Regions from separate parts of the Streptococcus sp. NCTC 11567 genome, predicted to be linked through region 1. Evidence: predicted binding sites of a transcription regulator. Region 1 holds the regulator's gene; each other region holds the start of a gene.
The links. The regulator CtsR, encoded in region 1, represses protease genes until heat stress. The targets are predictions, from matches to a motif close to TTGGTCAAAAAAGGTCAAANA.
Positions count from the first base shown of each region.

Region 1 (6,069 bases):
CAATAGCGATGATGTCAGATTCACGAATGATAGACACTTTTTCACCATCAACAGTTACTTCCAAGTCATGTCCGTTTTCAACCAACACTTCCTGCCCAACGGCTACTGACGGAAGAACAGCATCACCAGTAATGGTACGAATGCCATTTTCGCTGACAGCAAGAACTGTCGCTTTGCGTGTTGACTCTTTATGAGTGCCTGCCAGAACAAAACCACCGACGGTCTGTTCTTTGTCTTCGTCAAATCTTACGACCACACGGTCACCTAATGGTTTTAACATGTATATTTCCTCCAATAAAAGAATCTTTAGTCATTTAGCACTCTTGTTGTACGAGTGCTAACTTTCTCCTCTATTTTACCACTTGGTCAAAAATAGTCAAGAAAAAAGAGTCCGTTTTCATAAGAACAGACTCTTTATTGTTCATTGGCTCTTAGCGATTCCGTTAGGGATAAGGAATCACTCAAGGTTAAAGCTGAGTTTTCCATGAGAAAGGCCAATTTTCAGGGTATGACCACTTGCCAATTCACCAGCAAGAATCAATTCAGACAATTTATCTTCCACCTGAGTTTGCAAAGTGCGGCGTAATGGACGAGCACCCATTTCCACATCATACCCTTCTTCTGATAAATACTTGAGGGCCATTGGCTGGAATTTGAGGGTAATGCCTTTTTCTGCCAAAGTAGCCATCAACGGCTGCACTATAATCTTGACTACTTCTCTCATATTGTCCTGAGTGAGGCTGTGGAAGACAACCTTTTCATCAATTCGGTTGATAAATTCTGGTCGGTAAGCTTTTTTCAACTCTTCCAAAATCCGTTTTTCCATGGCTTGGTGGTCATGGCTAATGCCTTTTGCCCCAAAGCCAACTGTTTTATCATCACGCAGAGCTGTTGCCCCTAGATTACTTGTCATGATAATAATGGTATTTGAGAAGTCCACTTTACGCCCACGGCTATCTGTCAACATGCCATCATCAAGCACTTGTAAGAGGACGTTGAAAATATCAGGGTGAGCTTTTTCCACCTCGTCAAAGAGGAGCACAGAATAAGGCTTGTTTCTGACCTTCTCTGTTAATTCACCACCTTCATCGTAACCAACATAGCCTGGAGGTGCGCCATTAAGGCGAGAAGCCGCAAATTTCTCCATATACTCTGACATATCAAAGCGGATAAGGGCGGACGCGTCATCAAAGAGAACTTCTGCCAAGGCTTTTGCCAACTCGGTCTTACCAACCCCTGTTGGACCAAGGAACATGAAAGAACCGATTGGACGTTTACCTGTACGAATGCCTGACTGATTACGGCGAATGGCTCTAGAAATAGCTGAGACAGCATCTTCTTGCCCAATCACGCGCTTATGCAGTTCTTTTTCCAAATTAAGGTATTTTTTGCTATCAGCTTGGCTGAGTTTTTCCAGTGGAATACCTGATAGCTTGCTCAAGGTCGTCAGGATGTCCTCTTCTGTCACAGCTGTTGGCTTGCGATGTTGCCCTTTAACGTCTTTTGCCAACAAACGAGAGGCCTTCTTCATATCGCCATCAATCAAAGCTTGATCTAATGGCGTGATGATTTCTGGCGTAGATTTTTTAACCATACCTTGCACTGTAGCACTGGCTTCATCCAACAAATCAATGGCAGAATCCGGAAGGTTTTTGCTGGTCAGATAGCGATGTGCCATTTTCACAGCGGTTCTAACAGCCTGATTAGCAATGGTCACATTATGGTAAGTCTCGTAAGAGCCTTTTAGTCCTAGCAGAATCTGATAAGCATCTTCTACATTAGGTTCTTCAATTAAAATCTTAGCAAAGCGGCGCGAAAGAGCGGCATCTTTTTCAATGTGTTTTTGGTATTCTTCCTGCGTTGTTGCACCCACCATATGGAGGGTTCCACGAGATAAGGCTGGTTTTAAAATATTGGCAGCATCAAGCGTGCTATCAATACCACTTCCTGATCCCATAATGGTGTGCAATTCATCTACGAAGAGAATAATTTTGCCATCTGACTCAATATCGTCAATGATTTGATTCATGCGCTCTTCAAAATCCCCACGAAAACGGGTCCCCGCAACAACACTCATCATGTCTAATTCTAGAACACGCATGTCTTGCAGCTCATAAGGAATAACACCATTAGCAATACGTTGGGCTAGGCCGTAGGCAAGGGCCGTTTTACCCACACCTGCATCACCCACAAGAACAGGGTTATTCTTTGTTTTACGACTCAGTACTTGAATCATCCGTGACACTTCAGCATCACGGCCAATAACTGGCTCTAAGAGACCTTGGCTTGCCATCTCGGTCAAATCACGTGTAAAGTCCGCCAAGTCCCCAGCCGTGCTTGGTGGCTTCATCATGTCTGAAAAAGAACCTTGATTTTTGGTTTTCTTTGGCTTACGCAACTCGTGGATAGCCTTAATTATTTCCTTGCTATAGCCTGCATGAATCTCGATAGCTTTTCGTAAATCAGCTAAGCGAGGCTCCCCGTTTCCTTTATCCTTGATAGTATAACCCGCCATCTCTAATAAGCGAGTCGCCATAATATCTGGATTAAGCAAAATGGCAAAGAGAACATGCTCTGAACCTACCTCTTGGTCTTTGGTGACTTGACTGATAGCTTGGGCAAATTGCAAAAGGTTCGTTAAGGTTTTTGACTGAGGCCTAAAGTCAATGTGAGACACTTGGTATTTAGGACTTTTGCCCATCGCTAAAATAGCTGCAGCCTCATATTCTTCCACTGCAACCTTAGCATCAAATTCGCTTAGCACCAAACCCGCTAGGGAGTGATCAACCCTCGCCATAGCTAGCAATATATGCCAAGTTTCTAGATATTGGCTATCAAAGCGGGCTGCTTGAAACTGCGCCTGCCTGAAAATTTCTTGCATCTTCAATGAATACATGATCATTAATTGCTTCCCTTTCTATCTATACGCTGTAATAAACGGTAGAGCATTCGAGCACGGATTGCCGGCCCTTCCACACCTAGAACCTCATCAGAAGCCATGGCTAAAATGAGATTTCCCTCACGTTCTGTGATGAGGTGTTCGTCAAAGAGGAGTTGAATCGAGTCGGTAAAGACTTGCTCACTAAGATGATCCTCAATAGAAGCCATTAGATTGCCAATCAGATGGTGCTTGTCTGAAAAATGAACCTTGGCAATACGAATATAGCCCCCGCCACCGCGCTTGCTTTCGACTTCGTACCCGCGACTTTCTGTAAAGCGGGTTTTAATAACATAGTTAATCTGGCTTGGAACAACTTGAAAGGAATCCGCTAGCATGGAACGTTTAATTTCTGCAATTCCCGATTGGGCTAATAACTCTTTGATATATTCTTCAATACTGTCTGAAGTATTTTTTGTCGGCATGCTGTCACTCCTTTACTCATGAAGCATCTCAGTCTCTTAAAGGCACGACAGACGTGCGATTTGACTAAAACTGACTATTATTATAACAAATAGAAGACCTGAAAAGCAACTCTTTGCCATTGACAAGAGAGGTAAGAGAGAAAAAAGCAGGCGCTAGCAATAGCACCTGCTTTTTTCTCTTGTTTGTTAACCTGACTAAGCTAATTTAGTGATATTAACTGCTTGAGGGCCACGTTGACCTTCTTCAACGTCAAATTCCACTTTTTGTCCTTCTTCTAATGTTTTGAAACCATTAGTTTGGATTGCTGAAAAATGCGCGGAGACATCTTGACCGTTCTCAGTTGAAATAAAACCGAAACCTTTTTCAGCGTTAAACCATTTAACTGTACCTTGTGCCATATACATCCACTTCCTTTCTATAAAGCATTTGTAAAAATAGAGAGAAATAAAGATGTTGAAACACAAATACTAACTCAAAAACTAATTTACTTGCCAAGTGTAACACGTTTTGAAACCCCTGTCAATCTAAAACCTTAAAAAAAGATGATTGTTTTTTTACTTTTTCTAAATTTTTTAAGATTATACTCCCTATTTGATTGGTCTCCAAGGGATCATAAGCTTATTTTATCTCAAGTTAGTGATTTTTTGTTACAATAAAGATAAATCGTTGATGCTAACAAACTCCTACCTAAAGCGACGTAAGAAGGGAATTCTCCTTATTAAACGAAGGGATAGAAGGCGAGGCACCACAGGGCAAGAAAGGTCAAAATAACCTTTCCTATCATTGATAATAGAAAGAAGGTCAACTGATGACACAAACAGCTATTGACACACATGCCCATCTCTGGTCAGATGAGTACCTAGATTGATTAGAAAGCTTAGGTGGTAAAGGAATTGCCATCGCTAAAGGACTAAATGCCACCGGGGAGCCACAAGATTTAGCCAAACGCCTTGACATGATGGACAAGGCTGGTGTTGATTATCAAGTGCTCTCGGCAACGCCACAAGTTCCTCAATTTGGCAAACCACAAGAAGCTCTTGCAGCCGCTGAAATGATTAATAATTTTTACCATACTATTATTGACCAGCAGCCCGACCGTTTCCGCGCCTACGGTGTCGTTCCTTTGCCACATGTTGAAGAGGCTATCCAAGAAGGGAAACGCATCATTGAAGAACTAGGTTTTTTAGGAATCGCAGTCAATACCGTTCTTGAGACAGGCCAATCCATTGCTGATGACGCTTTTTTACCCTTCTTTGAAGCAATGGATGCTTTGGGAGCAATTATCTACATTCATCCCACAGGTTGTGGAGCTTTAAGCCCTATGGTCAATGATTATGACCAAGAGTGGGTGGTGGGAGCACCTATTGAAGATATGTTGGCCACCTTGCAACTTTTGAAAAGAGAATTCCCACAAAAATTCCCACACCTTCGTTTCCATATTGCGCATTTAGGTGGTGGTATTTCCTTTCAAATGCAACGCATTCTCGATAATTATGAGGACTGGCGTAGTTTTTCATACCATCCGCTTGAAACCTTCCAGAAGCACTTCTGGTTTGATACAGCCAATTTCCTCGAAGCCTCTCTTCTCCATAGTAACGAGATTTTAGGAAATCAACGCTTATTGGCAGGAAGTGATTTTCCTTATTTCCAAAATCAAAAATATACTCGAGCATTTTCTTACATCCGAGAAGCAAACTTGACTGATAATCAGAAAACAGCCATTTTAGAGACTAATGCTAAAGCCCTTTATGGTAATCGTTGGTCGCTTTCTAAACTTCATTAACGAAAGCAATTGAGACAATAGCCTTAGCAGGCTTTGTCTCTTTTTTAATCACTTGACCTAAAAAAAATATAGCAAGCTATGCTATTATGTTACTATTGTTTTGTATAGCAAGCTACCCGTGGTGCTAGTTGATGTCAAAGTATACTAAAAAGCCCAAAAGAGCTATACTGTAAGTGACGAAACAGACAGGAGGTAGTTCTTTTGAGCCACTTACAGTATACTGCAAAATCCCATCATTTACAATGGAGTATAGCACAATTAACTCAAATATGTTCTCAATGTTATCGTGATTATTGTCCCAAATCAATAAAACATCGTAAAAAGGTTGGCTTATCTAAGGTTTCTGATGTGTCACTTCTTGTTTTATTGTTACTTCAAGCTGAGTTAGGAATAACCTCTCAACGCCGTTTCTATAGAATCTGTCACCTTTTCTTTTGTGGAAACTTACTGGAGAGAAGTCGCTTTAATAGACGGACACGACAGCTTATTGGGGTGGTTCAACTCATTCGTCAAGCGTTGAATAAGCCAATCTCATCAGATACCATTGTGATCATGGACAGTTTTCCTATGCCTTTGTGCCAACCTATTCGCAATCACAAAGCGAAGGTTTTTAAAGGTTTAGCTGATATTGGCTACAATGCCTCTAAACACTTATGGTTCTATGGGTTTAAAGTTCATATGCTGGTCACATTATCGGGTGTTATGTTGAACTATGTTGTGACACCAGCTTCTGTCCATGATATTAAAGTCGTTGATGAACTGCTAGAAGGCTGTAAACAAACTGTTGTCCTTGCGGACTTAGGATATCTCAGTCAAGAGCTAAAAGATAAGTTGGGACATAAAGGTTATCATTTGTGGACGCCCTTGCGTCAAAACATGGTCGGCGCAAAGCAACATAACAACAGGCAGTTGCTAGCATGGA
Region 1 is NZ_LR595857.1:2,012,968-2,019,036, forward strand. It holds gene groES (co-chaperone GroES) at 1-280, opposite strand, end outside; gene FQT67_RS10045 (ATP-dependent Clp protease ATP-binding subunit) at 458-2,902, opposite strand; gene FQT67_RS10050 (CtsR family transcriptional regulator) at 2,902-3,363, opposite strand; gene FQT67_RS10055 (cold-shock protein) at 3,559-3,762, opposite strand; gene FQT67_RS10060 (amidohydrolase family protein) at 4,263-5,147, shown strand; gene FQT67_RS10065 (IS982 family transposase) at 5,349-6,069, shown strand, end outside.

Region 2 (6,069 bases), 1.4 Mb from region 1:
ACCTAAGTTAGAGTAATGTCGCTAACTGCTTCTAGACAATTGTTTGGAATGAAATTTCAATCAAGTTATTCGTATGTAGGGTCTTGGATTGCCCAGGAATAACGATAGCAGGGTCAATTTTACGTTTCATGAAAAATTCACGAATCACTTCAAGTTCATCTTCCTTGATGGCACGGTATTTATTTGAAATTAGTAGTTCGTAATGCTTTGGTGCTTGGGTAAAAATGACATCTGTATTTCCTGCTGAATAAACCTCAACTAAACGAGCATCTGTATTCTGCAGCTGATTTCTGACGAGTTCTGGGTGACTACTAGTCGTGTTGATGAGTCTCATAAATGTCCTCCTGAATATCCTATACCTATTATAGCACTATTTAAAAGAGTTAGTTAGTAGAATGATGCTTTTTTTGCCATTGCTCAACACCCCATTTATGACTTCCGCGTTTTAATTTAGAGATAGCTTCTTCAGTAGAAAACCAAGCCAAAGTGTTGAAATCTTCTAAGGGTTGAGAAACTTCTTGAAACGCAGTCACTTCATAAAGATAGGCTGGATGATAGAAATGGGTATCACGATGGCGAGAGTAGAAGTATTCATCAGCTTGACCATAGTAAGCACCAATATGAGCAGTAAATCCTAGTTCTTCCAATAACTCACGTTCTAAGGCCTGAGCATGATTTTCACCAGCCTCAATTTCACCACCAGGTAAAAACCAAGCGCCATTAGGAGCTTGCACGAGAATCACTTTGGTCCGTTCTTGATTAGGAATGATGGCATAAACACCATACCGTGCCACATAGTTTTCATGTTCACTATAGTTACCGAATGTTGGAATTGTCATCGTATCCCTCCTTTTTCTTATTATACTAAATTTTGAGCCATTATTCTTATAAAAATGTTTTCTTTTGACTAGTTCACGAAAAAAAGAGAGTTTCAATGAGAAAACTCTCTTTTAGGTTTAGTTCTCGTCGGTCTTATCTTGTTTAGCTGTTACCGTTTCATCTTTTTTGGCAGCTTTAATCATGATATTACTGTTACTTGTCATTATGGCACGCAAGTCCTTTTCAGTGGGGTGTTCCAAATAGTAGTCCGTAATCGCATCTTCGATATAATCTTGGATGGTACGACGGAGTGGTCGAGCACCCATTTTAGGATCATAGCCTAAATCTACTAATTTTTCTTTGACTTTTTGTGTCACATCAAGGTGAATCTCATTATAGCTTAAGCGCTTATTAACATCTTCCAGCATTAAATCAACGATATGCAAGAGGTTATCTTTGCTCAAGGCCTTAAATTCAATAATACCATCGAAACGGTTCATGAACTCTGGGCTGAAGAAGTTACTTAATTCACCAAGGACAGAGCTTGTTCGTCCTTCTCTAGCTGCACCAAATCCAACAGAAGCTTCGCTTTTACCTGTTCCAGCATTAGAGGTCATGATAATAATAGTATCCTTGAAGCTGACTGTCCGTCCTTGACCATCTGTTAAACGGCCATCATCAAGAACTTGTAAAAACATGTGCATGACGTCAGGATGAGCCTTTTCCACCTCATCTAAGAGAATAAGTGAATATGGGTTGCGGCGAACTTGTTCCGTTAACTGGCCAGCTTCTTCATAGCCCACATAACCAGGAGGAGCCCCGACTAATTTAGCAACGGCATGTTTTTCCATGTATTCGGACATATCAAAGCGAATCATATTGTCAGCAGAGCCAAAGAGTTCAATAGCTAGTTGCTTAGACAACTCTGTTTTACCAACACCTGTTGGCCCAACGAATAGGAAAGAACCAATAGGACGATTTGGAGTTCCCAATCCCACACGGTTCCGGCGAATGGCCTTGGCAATTTTGTCAACGGCATCATCTTGGCCAATCACGTGAGCTTTCAAATCATTAGCCAAATTAACGAGTTGAGATTGTTCTTTTTCTTTCAAGTCGCCAACTGGAATATTGGTTTTTTGTTCAATGATGGCTTCAATGGTTTTTTCAGTAATGATAGGAATATCCTGTTCGTCGACTTTTTGAGCTTGCATTTCCTTGAATTTCGCAATTTGATCACGGAAATAGGCTGCTCGTTCGTAATCTTCGTCACGAGTTGCTTGAGCTTTGAGGTTTTCTGCTTCAATCAGACGTTTGTCAATCTCTTTAGGGTCAACAAAATTAAGAGTTAAATTCATTTTTGAACCAGCTTCATCCAGAAGGTCAATGGCCTTATCAGGGAGGAATCGGTCTTGGATGTAGCGATTGGATAAGTGTGCAGCAGCCTCGATAGCTGCTGGGCTATATTTGACATGATGATAGTCTTCATATTTGGGTTGGATACCTTTTAAGATGGTAATGGTTTCTTCTACAGAAGGTTCGTCAACTTTCACCGGCTGCATCCGCCGCTCCAAGGCAGCATCTTTTTCAATAATACGGTATTCATTTAAGGTAGTAGCACCAACGAGTTGCAACTCACCACGGGCCAAGGCTGGTTTTAAAATATTGCCAGCATCCATATTGCCATCTCCAGCAGAACCAGCACCTACAATTTCATGAATTTCATCAATAAAGAGAATCACATCTTTGCGTTGACGAATTTCTTCCATTAATTTTTGCATGCGTTCTTCGAATTGACCACGGATACCTGTGCCTTGAACAAGACTAACCACATCTAGACGGATCACTTGCTTACCTTGCAATTTGTGAGGTACTGTGCCATCTACAATTTTTTGGGCTAGACCTTCTACAACAGCTGTTTTACCAACTCCTGGTTCCCCAATAAGCACAGGGTTATTTTTAGTCCGACGGTTAAGGATTTCGATGACACGTGTAATCTCGTCATCTCGACCGATGACAGGGTCAATATCACCATGTCTTGCAATATCGGTCACATTAATGCCAAATTCTTCTAGTAAGCCTTTTGCTTGCTGATTTGGTGTTTGTGGCTGAGTGGGACGTTGTCCATTGAAATGACCACCATGGCGTCCCCCACCATTTCCATTTTGCCCTGCCTGAGTAGGTGGGGTATTTGGAAGGTTGCCAAAGGCTCTAAAATTATTTAAGTCCCCAAAAAAGTCATCAAAGAAGGGGTTGGATGAGCGTTCTTGGGCTCTTTGACCTCCATTTAGGCCACCTAAAATAGGATTAGTAGGGTCAGTCTTCATGATTTGATAACAGTTTTGACAAAGGTCAACTTGTTTTTGTTTTCCATTAACATTCGTGTAGAGGTGAATGGTTGATTCGTTTAAATTACAATTTTGACAAAGCATAATATACCTCCAAGGGTTTATCTAAAAGTCAAAGTCATTTAGTCAAAAATGGTCAAACTTTATACTCATATTATAGCACCACTGTTTTGGAAATCAAGTAAAAAGCTTATGATGTTAGCACTGTCAGGGATAGAGTGATAACTGATCTTGTCAGCCCTGCTATTTTCAAAAGATTAAGAAGTAGGAGGCACAAAAGGCTAAAAATGAGAAAATCTGAAGAAAAATGCTACTTTTCTTGTTTGTTTGGCGCGAATTGTGTTAAAATAATAGGGATAAAAAACGAATAGGAGAAACGAAATGGAATCACATTTGGTGAGAATCATCAATCGTTTGGAATTGATGGTAACAGATGGCGGTAATCTCAAGCGAAATTTTGAACGTGATGGTGTTGTTGTAGCAGAAGTTGCCTTTTCAAATGACCCTGAAAACGGACCAGTTTTCACATTGCGCGATATCGAAGCGCGTGAGTCATATTCCTTTGATAGTATTGACTTGATTGCAATGGAAATCTACGATTTATTATATTAAGCTGAATATCATAAAGAGACTTGCCTGAGGCAGGTCTTTTTATTGCCAAAAAAGTATTGTATTAATATTCATTGAATGGTATAATTATCTTTATTGTTGTGACCTTAGGACTTATAAGGAGATATAGATGGATTTATCATTTTTGCCCAAATACTGGGCCTACTTTAACTATGGTGTTCTTGTCACCATTATGATTTCGGCTAGTGTCGTCTTTTTTGGAACCATTATTGGGGTTTTGGTAACACTAATCAAACGTACTCAAATAAAGCCTTTGACTTGGCTAGTCAATACTTATGTGTGGATTTTTCGTGGGACACCAATGGTCGTTCAAATTATGATTGCCTTTGCTTGGATGCATTTTAATCAAATGCCAACTATCGGTTTTGGCGTTTTGAATTTAGATTTTTCAAGATTACTTCCTGGTATTATTATCATTTCGTTGAATAGCGGTGCTTACATTTCAGAAATTGTTAGAGCTGGTATCGAAGCTGTTCCAAAAGGGCAACTTGAAGCAGCCTATTCACTAGGTATCCGCCCTAGAAATGCCATGCGCTATGTGATTTTGCCTCAAGCCTTTAAGAATATTCTTCCTGCTTTAGGCAATGAATTTATCACGATCATTAAAGATAGTGCTCTCTTGCAAACTATTGGTGTTATGGAACTTTGGAATGGAGCTCAGTCAGTAGCAACAGCTACCTATTCTCCAATTGCTCCTTTACTAGTTGCTGCTTTTTACTATTTAATGGTCACGACAGTGCTATCACAATTATTGGCAGTCTTAGAGCGTCGCATGGCACAAGGAGGTAATCATTAATGACAGAACCTATTATTGCAATAAAAGCGTTACACAAATATTATGGGCAAAACGAGGTGCTTAAAGGAATTGATTTAAACATTATGTCAGGAGAAGTCGTGGTGATTATTGGCCCTTCTGGTTCTGGAAAATCAACTTTACTTCGTACCATGAACCTTCTTGAGGTTCCTACGAAAGGTCAGATAACGTTTGAAGGCATTGACATTACAGATAAAAGAAATGACATTTTTACAATGCGTGAAAAAATGGGAATGGTATTTCAACAATTTAATCTTTTCCCTAATATGACCGTTTTAGACAATATTACCTTGTCACCTATTAAAACGAAAGGCATTTCTAAAGTAGAAGCTGACAAAACAGCTTTGGCACTGTTAGATAAAGTTGGATTGTCAGAAAAAGCCAATGCTTACCCATCTAGTCTATCTGGGGGACAGCAGCAGCGAATTGCGATTGCGCGTGGCCTAGCTATGGATCCAGACGTCTTACTATTTGACGAGCCTACTTCAGCCTTGGATCCCGAAATGGTGGGTGAGGTTTTGGCTGTTATGCAGGATTTGGCTAAATCTGGGATGACGATGGTCATTGTCACCCATGAAATGGGCTTTGCTAAAGAAGTCGCAGACCGTGTGATTTTTATGGATGGCGGCGTTATTGTGGAAGAAGGAAGTCCGGACCAACTTTTTGATCTGACTAAAGAAGAACGTACAAAAGATTTTTTAAGCAAAGTGCTCTAACAATCAAATTATCTCTTGTTAAACTTGAGTCTATGCAGACTCAAGTTTTTTTTGATGACAACTCCTAAGGGGGTGCTATTGCCATTTCTTTTTTAGAATCATTATTATATGAGATTGAAAAGACAAAAAACTTAAAGCACCTTGTAGTGAGAAGAGCAGAGTATGTTATAATGGACACTGTAATTAAAAGGAGAGCTTATGATGAAATTATCTCAGGTAAGAAGTGGCATCGCCTATCAGGTACTTAGCATAGCATTACCTCAAGACCATCAGAGGCATCTAGCTCATCTTGGCATCAAGAAAGGAAGCCAAGTCAAGGTCATGTCGCAGACGAAGCAAAATGCAATTTTGATGATTAAAACAAGTCGTCTGGCCTTTGACAAGAATCTTTTAGATGCTATTGAGGTCAGTGAGGTTGATGAAGGAGGGCAAACACTTCCTTTATCAGAATTAGAAATCATGGAAGTGGCTATTGTCGAAGCTATTTATGCGAGCAAGGAAACGAAGCGGCGCTTAATGGATATGGGACTAACGAGGGGAACTCGTTTTCAGTTACGTAAGCGAGCGCCTTTAGGTGACCCTCTAGAAATTAGTTTGAGGGGGTATGAGCTAAGTTTACGTCAGTCGGAAGCTCAATTAATTGCTGTACGGCAGCTAGAAGATGAGGACATGTCATGACAAAAATGGCCTTGATTGGTAATCCTAACAGTGGAAAAACGAGTCTTTTTAACCTCTTAACAGGAAC
Region 2 is NZ_LR595857.1:640,443-646,511, forward strand. It holds gene FQT67_RS03410 (DUF1827 family protein) at 32-334, opposite strand; gene FQT67_RS03415 (NUDIX hydrolase) at 384-839, opposite strand; gene FQT67_RS03420 (ATP-dependent Clp protease ATP-binding subunit) at 957-3,248, opposite strand; gene FQT67_RS03425 (DUF1797 family protein) at 3,546-3,776, shown strand; gene FQT67_RS03430 (amino acid ABC transporter permease) at 3,904-4,590, shown strand; gene FQT67_RS03435 (amino acid ABC transporter ATP-binding protein) at 4,590-5,324, shown strand; gene FQT67_RS03440 (ferrous iron transport protein A) at 5,523-6,002, shown strand; gene feoB (ferrous iron transport protein B) at 5,999-6,069, shown strand, end outside.
Region 2: the regulator CtsR is predicted to act here: its motif matches at 3,287-3,307, upstream of FQT67_RS03420 (ATP-dependent Clp protease ATP-binding subunit).

Region 3 (6,069 bases), 850 kb from region 1:
TCACCAATTTGGTCAAAGAGGCAATGGCATCTGGCGTCTTAGCGTCTTTCTCATACAGCACTCTCCCAGAGTCTACTTCTACGACAATCGCATGTTCTGCCCCCACTTGAAAATCAGCCGCGAGAACTGTTTTACCAAGCCCTGAGCAAGCTAATACCACAAAAAAAAGGATAGCCAACCTTTTTATCATTTTATCTTTCATAGTTATTATTATAGCAAAAATTCTCAGAAAAATTGACTATAAGTGAAATATCACTTATCAAAACAATCTCAATTACACTTAAAGCTTAATATTATTGACTAGCCTTATCATAATAATCGATAATAACGGCTTATTAAAACCTATCAAAAATGATATTCAAAAAACCTGCTATTTTAAAAAAATAGCAGGTTAATCAGCTTATTTAAGCTACTAAAGCAAGGACGCTCTTATTTAAGAGTGATTGTTGCTCCAGCTTCTTCAAGTTTAGCTTTGATTTCTTCAGCTTCTGCAGCAGCAACGCCTTCTTTAACGTTAGCAGGTGCTCCATCAACAAGACCTTTAGCTTCTTTAAGACCAAGACCTGTGATTTCACGAACAGCTTTGATAACGCCAACTTTTTTGTCGCCAGCAGATGTCAATTCAACGTCGAATGAATCTTTAGCAGCTTCTTCAGCACCACCAGCAGCTGCAGCAGCTACAGGAGCAGCTGCAGTTACACCAAATTCTTCTTCGATAGCTTTTACAAGATCGTTAAGCTCAAGGATTGAAGCTTCTTTAATTTCAGCAATAATGTTTTCAATGTTCAATGCCATTGTGATTTCCTCCAAATAATTAATTTAAAATGTTAAGTGTAGCCTTAAGCTACTATGAGACGTCTTAAGCAGCGCCTTCTTTGTTTTCTGCAACAGCTTTGACAGCGTATGCAACGTTGCGGACTGGAGCTTGAAGTACAGAAAGAAGCATAGAAAGCATTCCTTCGCGGTTTGGCAATGTTGCAAGTGCTTGGATTTCTTCTTTTGAAGAAACAGCGCCTTCGATTGCACCACCTTTGATTTCAAGTGCGTCAGCAGTTTTAGTAAAGTCGTTGATAACTTTAGCTGGTGCGATAACATCTTCGTTAGAAAATGCTACTGCAGATGGTCCTACGAATACATCTTTCAACTCATCAAGACCTGCTTTTTCAGCTGCACGAGTCAAAATTGAGTTTTTGATAACTTTGAACTCAACGCCACTTTCACGAAGTGAACGACGAAGAACAGTATCTTGATCAACTGTAAGACCACGTGAATCAACAACAACGATACTTGCTGCTGCTTTCATTTTCTCAGCGATAAGTTCGACTTGTTCAGCTTTTTTAGCAATAATTGCTTCACTCATTAGTTTTACCTCCGTTTTTATTTTTGGGCTAGGTACAAAAAAATCGCACCTAAACCTAGACACGAAAGTACAAATACGTTATTTTCTTTAATCACGTTTTGTGCCTCGGCAGGAATATTATGAGCACGCTCCCCTGCTGTCTTAGGTCAGTTTTTATCAAACCTTAATTAGTATACCGTTTTGATGTTTCATTGTCAATAGAAAAATCTAAATTTTTTTTCGTTAATAGCTCTCGCAAGTTGTCAAGTCAAGTGCAACCAGTTCACAGATAACTAGAGTTCCAGAGGTTAAGCTGTTCGGGATAGCTCAAACAGGAATGTTGAGGATTGATATTGAAGAAGTCGTCTTGGGCGCTCATTGATGGCTGTAAGATAATTGTCAAGTTCTTCAGAGGTTAGTGGATTAAGTGAGATTCCTTTAGGGACATATTCTCTGAGGAGGCCATTGAAGTTCTCGTTTGTTCCTCTCTCATGTGAAGAATAGGGATGTGCAAAGTAAACGTCAACAGCTGATTTGATTAATACCGGATAAGTCTGCTCAAGCCGTCAATGAAGCTCTTACGGGGATTCTAAAAGACTACACCGTCAACTCTATCACAGCAGACAACGGGACAGAATTTTCTCGCTTATCAGATGTCTTTCCAGCAAGTGACATCTACTATGCCCATCCCTATGCGTCATGGGAGAGAGGCACTAACGAAAACCATAATCGCCTGATTCGCAGATGGCTCCCTAAAGGTACCAAAACAACGACCCCTAAAGAAGTCGCTGCTATTGAACATTGGATCAATCATTATCCTAAACGACTCTTCAACTACAAGTCGCCAGTAGAAATGTTAAAACTGGCTAACTTCAACTTGAAATTTGGCTCTCATAAAAAATTCTTTCAACATAAGGTAACTAAGTAGCTTCAGATAGTCAATAGTATACTAAAAGAGAACCGTTCATCGGTGCCTATTCTGTTGCAACCTAAAAAAGCGAACACCCTTTTTAGGTTTGGGACCATTCAAAACAACATAGCTCGTAAACTGAATAAGTGCTATCACAAGGTTTCGTCGTCGCGCTATTTGTTTTAGCAGGACTTCAACTTTAAACAATCCCTAACCAATTTTATTCTATGTTAAAAACTCTATAGAATCAATGTTTTTCTATATTATTTTACCTACTATCATCCCTGTTTTTATTATTCTTTTGAAGAATTAGGAGAAGTCTCAGTTTTAAATCTTTTTGTTTGACCTTAACTGACCAAAGGAGTAAAATAATATCATAAGGTGGTTAGCAAACCGTAAACTCCACTTCTTAGCTGTGACCTCTCTAATCTACTAAAGTGTGTATAGATCTAAGAATGGTAACCTTCCTACTCTATCTTATGATAGTACATTATTTTTATTTCGAGGTAACTAATATGACAAATTATTATGACAAAGATACTTTTGGAAACATGGATGATATCTTTAATCAACTAATGGGCAATATGGGTGGCTATCGCAGTGAAAATCGACGCTATTTAGTGAACGGACGCGAAATGACACCTGAAGAATTCCAGGCATATCGTCAAACTGGACGTCTGAGCGATAAAGGTAGTGAACAACCTACATCCCAAGGTCATCAGACCAAAAAGGATGGGATTTTAGCTAAACTTGGCACCAACTTAACGGAAGAAGCAAGACAAGGAAAACTTGATCCTGTTATTGGTCGCAATCACGAAATTCAAGACACTGCGGAAATTTTAGCTCGCCGAACAAAGAATAATCCTGTTCTAGTCGGAGATGCTGGTGTTGGTAAAACAGCTGTGGTTGAAGGGCTAGCTCAAGCTATTGTGAATGGTGACGTCCCTGCTGCTATCAAAAATAAAGAAATCATTTCCATTGATATTTCTGGCCTTGAAGCAGGCACTCAGTACCGTGGCTCCTTTGAAGAAAATATCCAAAACATGATTCAAGAGGTTAAAGAAGCTGGGAATATTATTCTTTTCTTTGATGAAATTCATCAAATCCTTGGTGCAGGTTCTACTGGTGGTGACTCTGGGTCTAAAGGATTAGCTGATATGCTAAAACCTGCTCTTTCCCGTGGTGAATTGACACTGATTGGCGCCACAACTCAAGATGAATACCGCAATACCATTTTAAAAAATGCTGCGCTTGCTCGTCGTTTTAATGAGGTTAAGGTAAATGCACCGTCTGCTGAGGACACCTTCCATATTTTAATGGGAATCCGAAATCTTTACGAACAACACCATAATGTTATCCTTCCGGATGCTGTTCTTAAAGCTGCGATTGACTATTCTATTCAGTACATTCCTCAACGTAGTTTACCAGATAAAGCGATTGACTTAGTAGATATGACTGCTGCGCATTTAGCCGCTCAGCATCCTGTGACTGACCTCAAGTCTCTAGAAGCTGAAATGACCACTCAAAAGAATATCCAAGAAGAGGCTGTGGCTAAGGAAGATTTTGAGAGAGCTTTAACCGCTAAAACACGAATTGAAGAATTGCAAAAACAAATGGACAACCATAGCGAAGACCAAAAGGTTACTGCTACTGTCAATGATATTGCAGAATCCGTAGAGCGCCTGACTGGTGTCCCAGTGTCCAATATGGGAGCTAGTGATTTGGAAAGACTCAAAGAAATTAGCAACCGCTTAAAAGGACACGTGATTGGCCAAGATGGAGCTGTTGAAGCTGTGGCTCGTGCTATTCGCCGTAATCGAGCTGGTTTTGATGATGGCAATCGTCCTATCGGTTCCTTCCTCTTTGTTGGACCAACAGGTGTCGGTAAGACAGAGTTAGCCAAACAGCTAGCACTGGACCTCTTTGGTTCCAAAGAGGCTATTATTCGACTTGACATGTCCGAATACAGTGATCGTACTGCTGTGTCCAAGTTAATCGGGACAACTGCCGGTTATGTCGGTTATGATGATAATAACAATACGTTAACGGAACGAGTTCGTCGCAACCCGTATGCGATTGTTCTATTGGATGAGATTGAAAAAGCCGATCCGCAAGTCATTACCCTTCTTCTCCAAGTACTGGATGATGGCCGATTAACAGATGGTCAGGGAAATACCATCAACTTTAAAAACACTGTTATCATTGCTACTTCTAATGCTGGATTTGGGCATCAAGAAGATGAAAATACTGATCAACCTACTATTATGGACCGTATTGCACCTTACTTTAGACCAGAGTTTCTCAATCGTTTCAATGGGGTTATCGAATTCAATCATCTGCAAAAAGAAGACTTAGAAGAAATTGTTGATTTAATGTTAGCGGAAGTTAATCAAACCATAGCTAAAAAAGGAATCAGCTTAGCTATCTCTGATGATGCTAAAGCTCACTTGATTGAATTAGGTTATGACCACGCAATGGGAGTTCGACCATTACGCCGTGTCATCGAGCAAGAAATCCGAGACCGCATTACAGACTTTTACCTCGATCACCCAGAGGTCAAAAACTTACAAGCTAGTCTGGAACAAGGACAGTTAGTCATTCACGACAAAAACTAATCATTAGCCATTAATTTGGGAAAATCACGTAAAGTAAAAAAGCGCATCTTGCAACTTTAAGAAGTGCCAGATGCGCTTTTTTCTGTTATCTTTTTAAAAATAATTTTTTCATCACCTAATAATTCAAGTTTTCTACCAAATTTGATGTAATCAAAGTAACCATTAGGTGTTGTGATACCTTTTGAAAGGGAAATATGTCCTGTGGTCAATTCACTAATATCAATCGTATGCAAAATGCGATTAACATTGCCTTTAAGAATAATAGCAGACAAGCTCCCTGTTTTCCGATCATAATGACCACCAATATTAGAAGCTAGCTTTTCAAAAGCCTGATCTAAAATCATTTCCAACTCATGGTGAGCTGGCATGCTACTGTCAATGATTTGTTGTTCTTCCTGACTCAAATCACCAATCACAAGGTGATTATCTTTCAGTATCTTTAATAGCTCATTTTCGTGATAAGATGCTAAACGTTCGGCAAAGGCAGCTTTTTCGACTTGGACTCTAAAGTTTAGGTGAGCCTTATTATTTTTAACCTGTAAAATCATTTCGGATGACGTTAACAAACTGTCATCAATAAGGGGACTTTGATGTAAGCCTGTGAGCCGTTTCGCAAAATCATCTCCTAATTTTTGATCAATACTTGCTGTCTTCCAAATACCTTCGATAGAACTATTACGGTACCTAATCACAAAAAGCATCGTCAACAAAGCTAGGAAAATGATAAACACACAAAGAGCACTACATCGATCCCATAGCAAACATTTTCTTGCGGGGTGCCCTATGGCTACTCGTGTCATTACTTATCTCCTCAATATAAAATACTAGCATGACATGATTAAAGCGTCAAGTCAAAATTAAAAACTTCTAACCAACCCTTTTTTTAGAACACAAAAAGAACATTCCCTATTGGAAATATTCTATCTGTTAGGATTTCTCTCTTTTATAGGTGTTCTAAAATAGTATCCCATGCTTCGTCGATACCCACGCGGTCCACTGATGAAAAAATGATAAAACGATCTGTCTTGTCAAACCCCAATGTTTTCTTAACCATTGATTCATGTTTATTCCACTTACCACGAGGAATCTTGTCTGCTTTGGTTGCCACAATAATGACAGGAATGTCATAATACTTTAAAAACTCATACATTTGAACATCTTCTTTGGAAGGTTCATGACGTAAATCCACCAAACTCACGACAGCT
Region 3 is NZ_LR595857.1:1,163,217-1,169,285, forward strand. It holds gene pbp3 (D-alanyl-D-alanine carboxypeptidase PBP3) at 1-190, opposite strand, end outside; gene rplL (50S ribosomal protein L7/L12) at 430-795, opposite strand; gene rplJ (50S ribosomal protein L10) at 860-1,360, opposite strand; ribosomal protein L10 leader region at 1,389-1,524, opposite strand; partial or broken gene FQT67_RS05940 (IS30 family transposase) at 1,648-1,866, opposite strand; partial or broken gene FQT67_RS05945 (IS30 family transposase) at 1,860-2,267, shown strand; gene FQT67_RS05950 (ATP-dependent Clp protease ATP-binding subunit) at 2,765-4,864, shown strand; gene FQT67_RS05955 (hypothetical protein) at 4,921-5,664, opposite strand; gene yihA (ribosome biogenesis GTP-binding protein YihA/YsxC) at 5,808-6,069, opposite strand, start outside.
Region 3: the regulator CtsR is predicted to act here: its motif matches at 2,588-2,608, upstream of FQT67_RS05950 (ATP-dependent Clp protease ATP-binding subunit).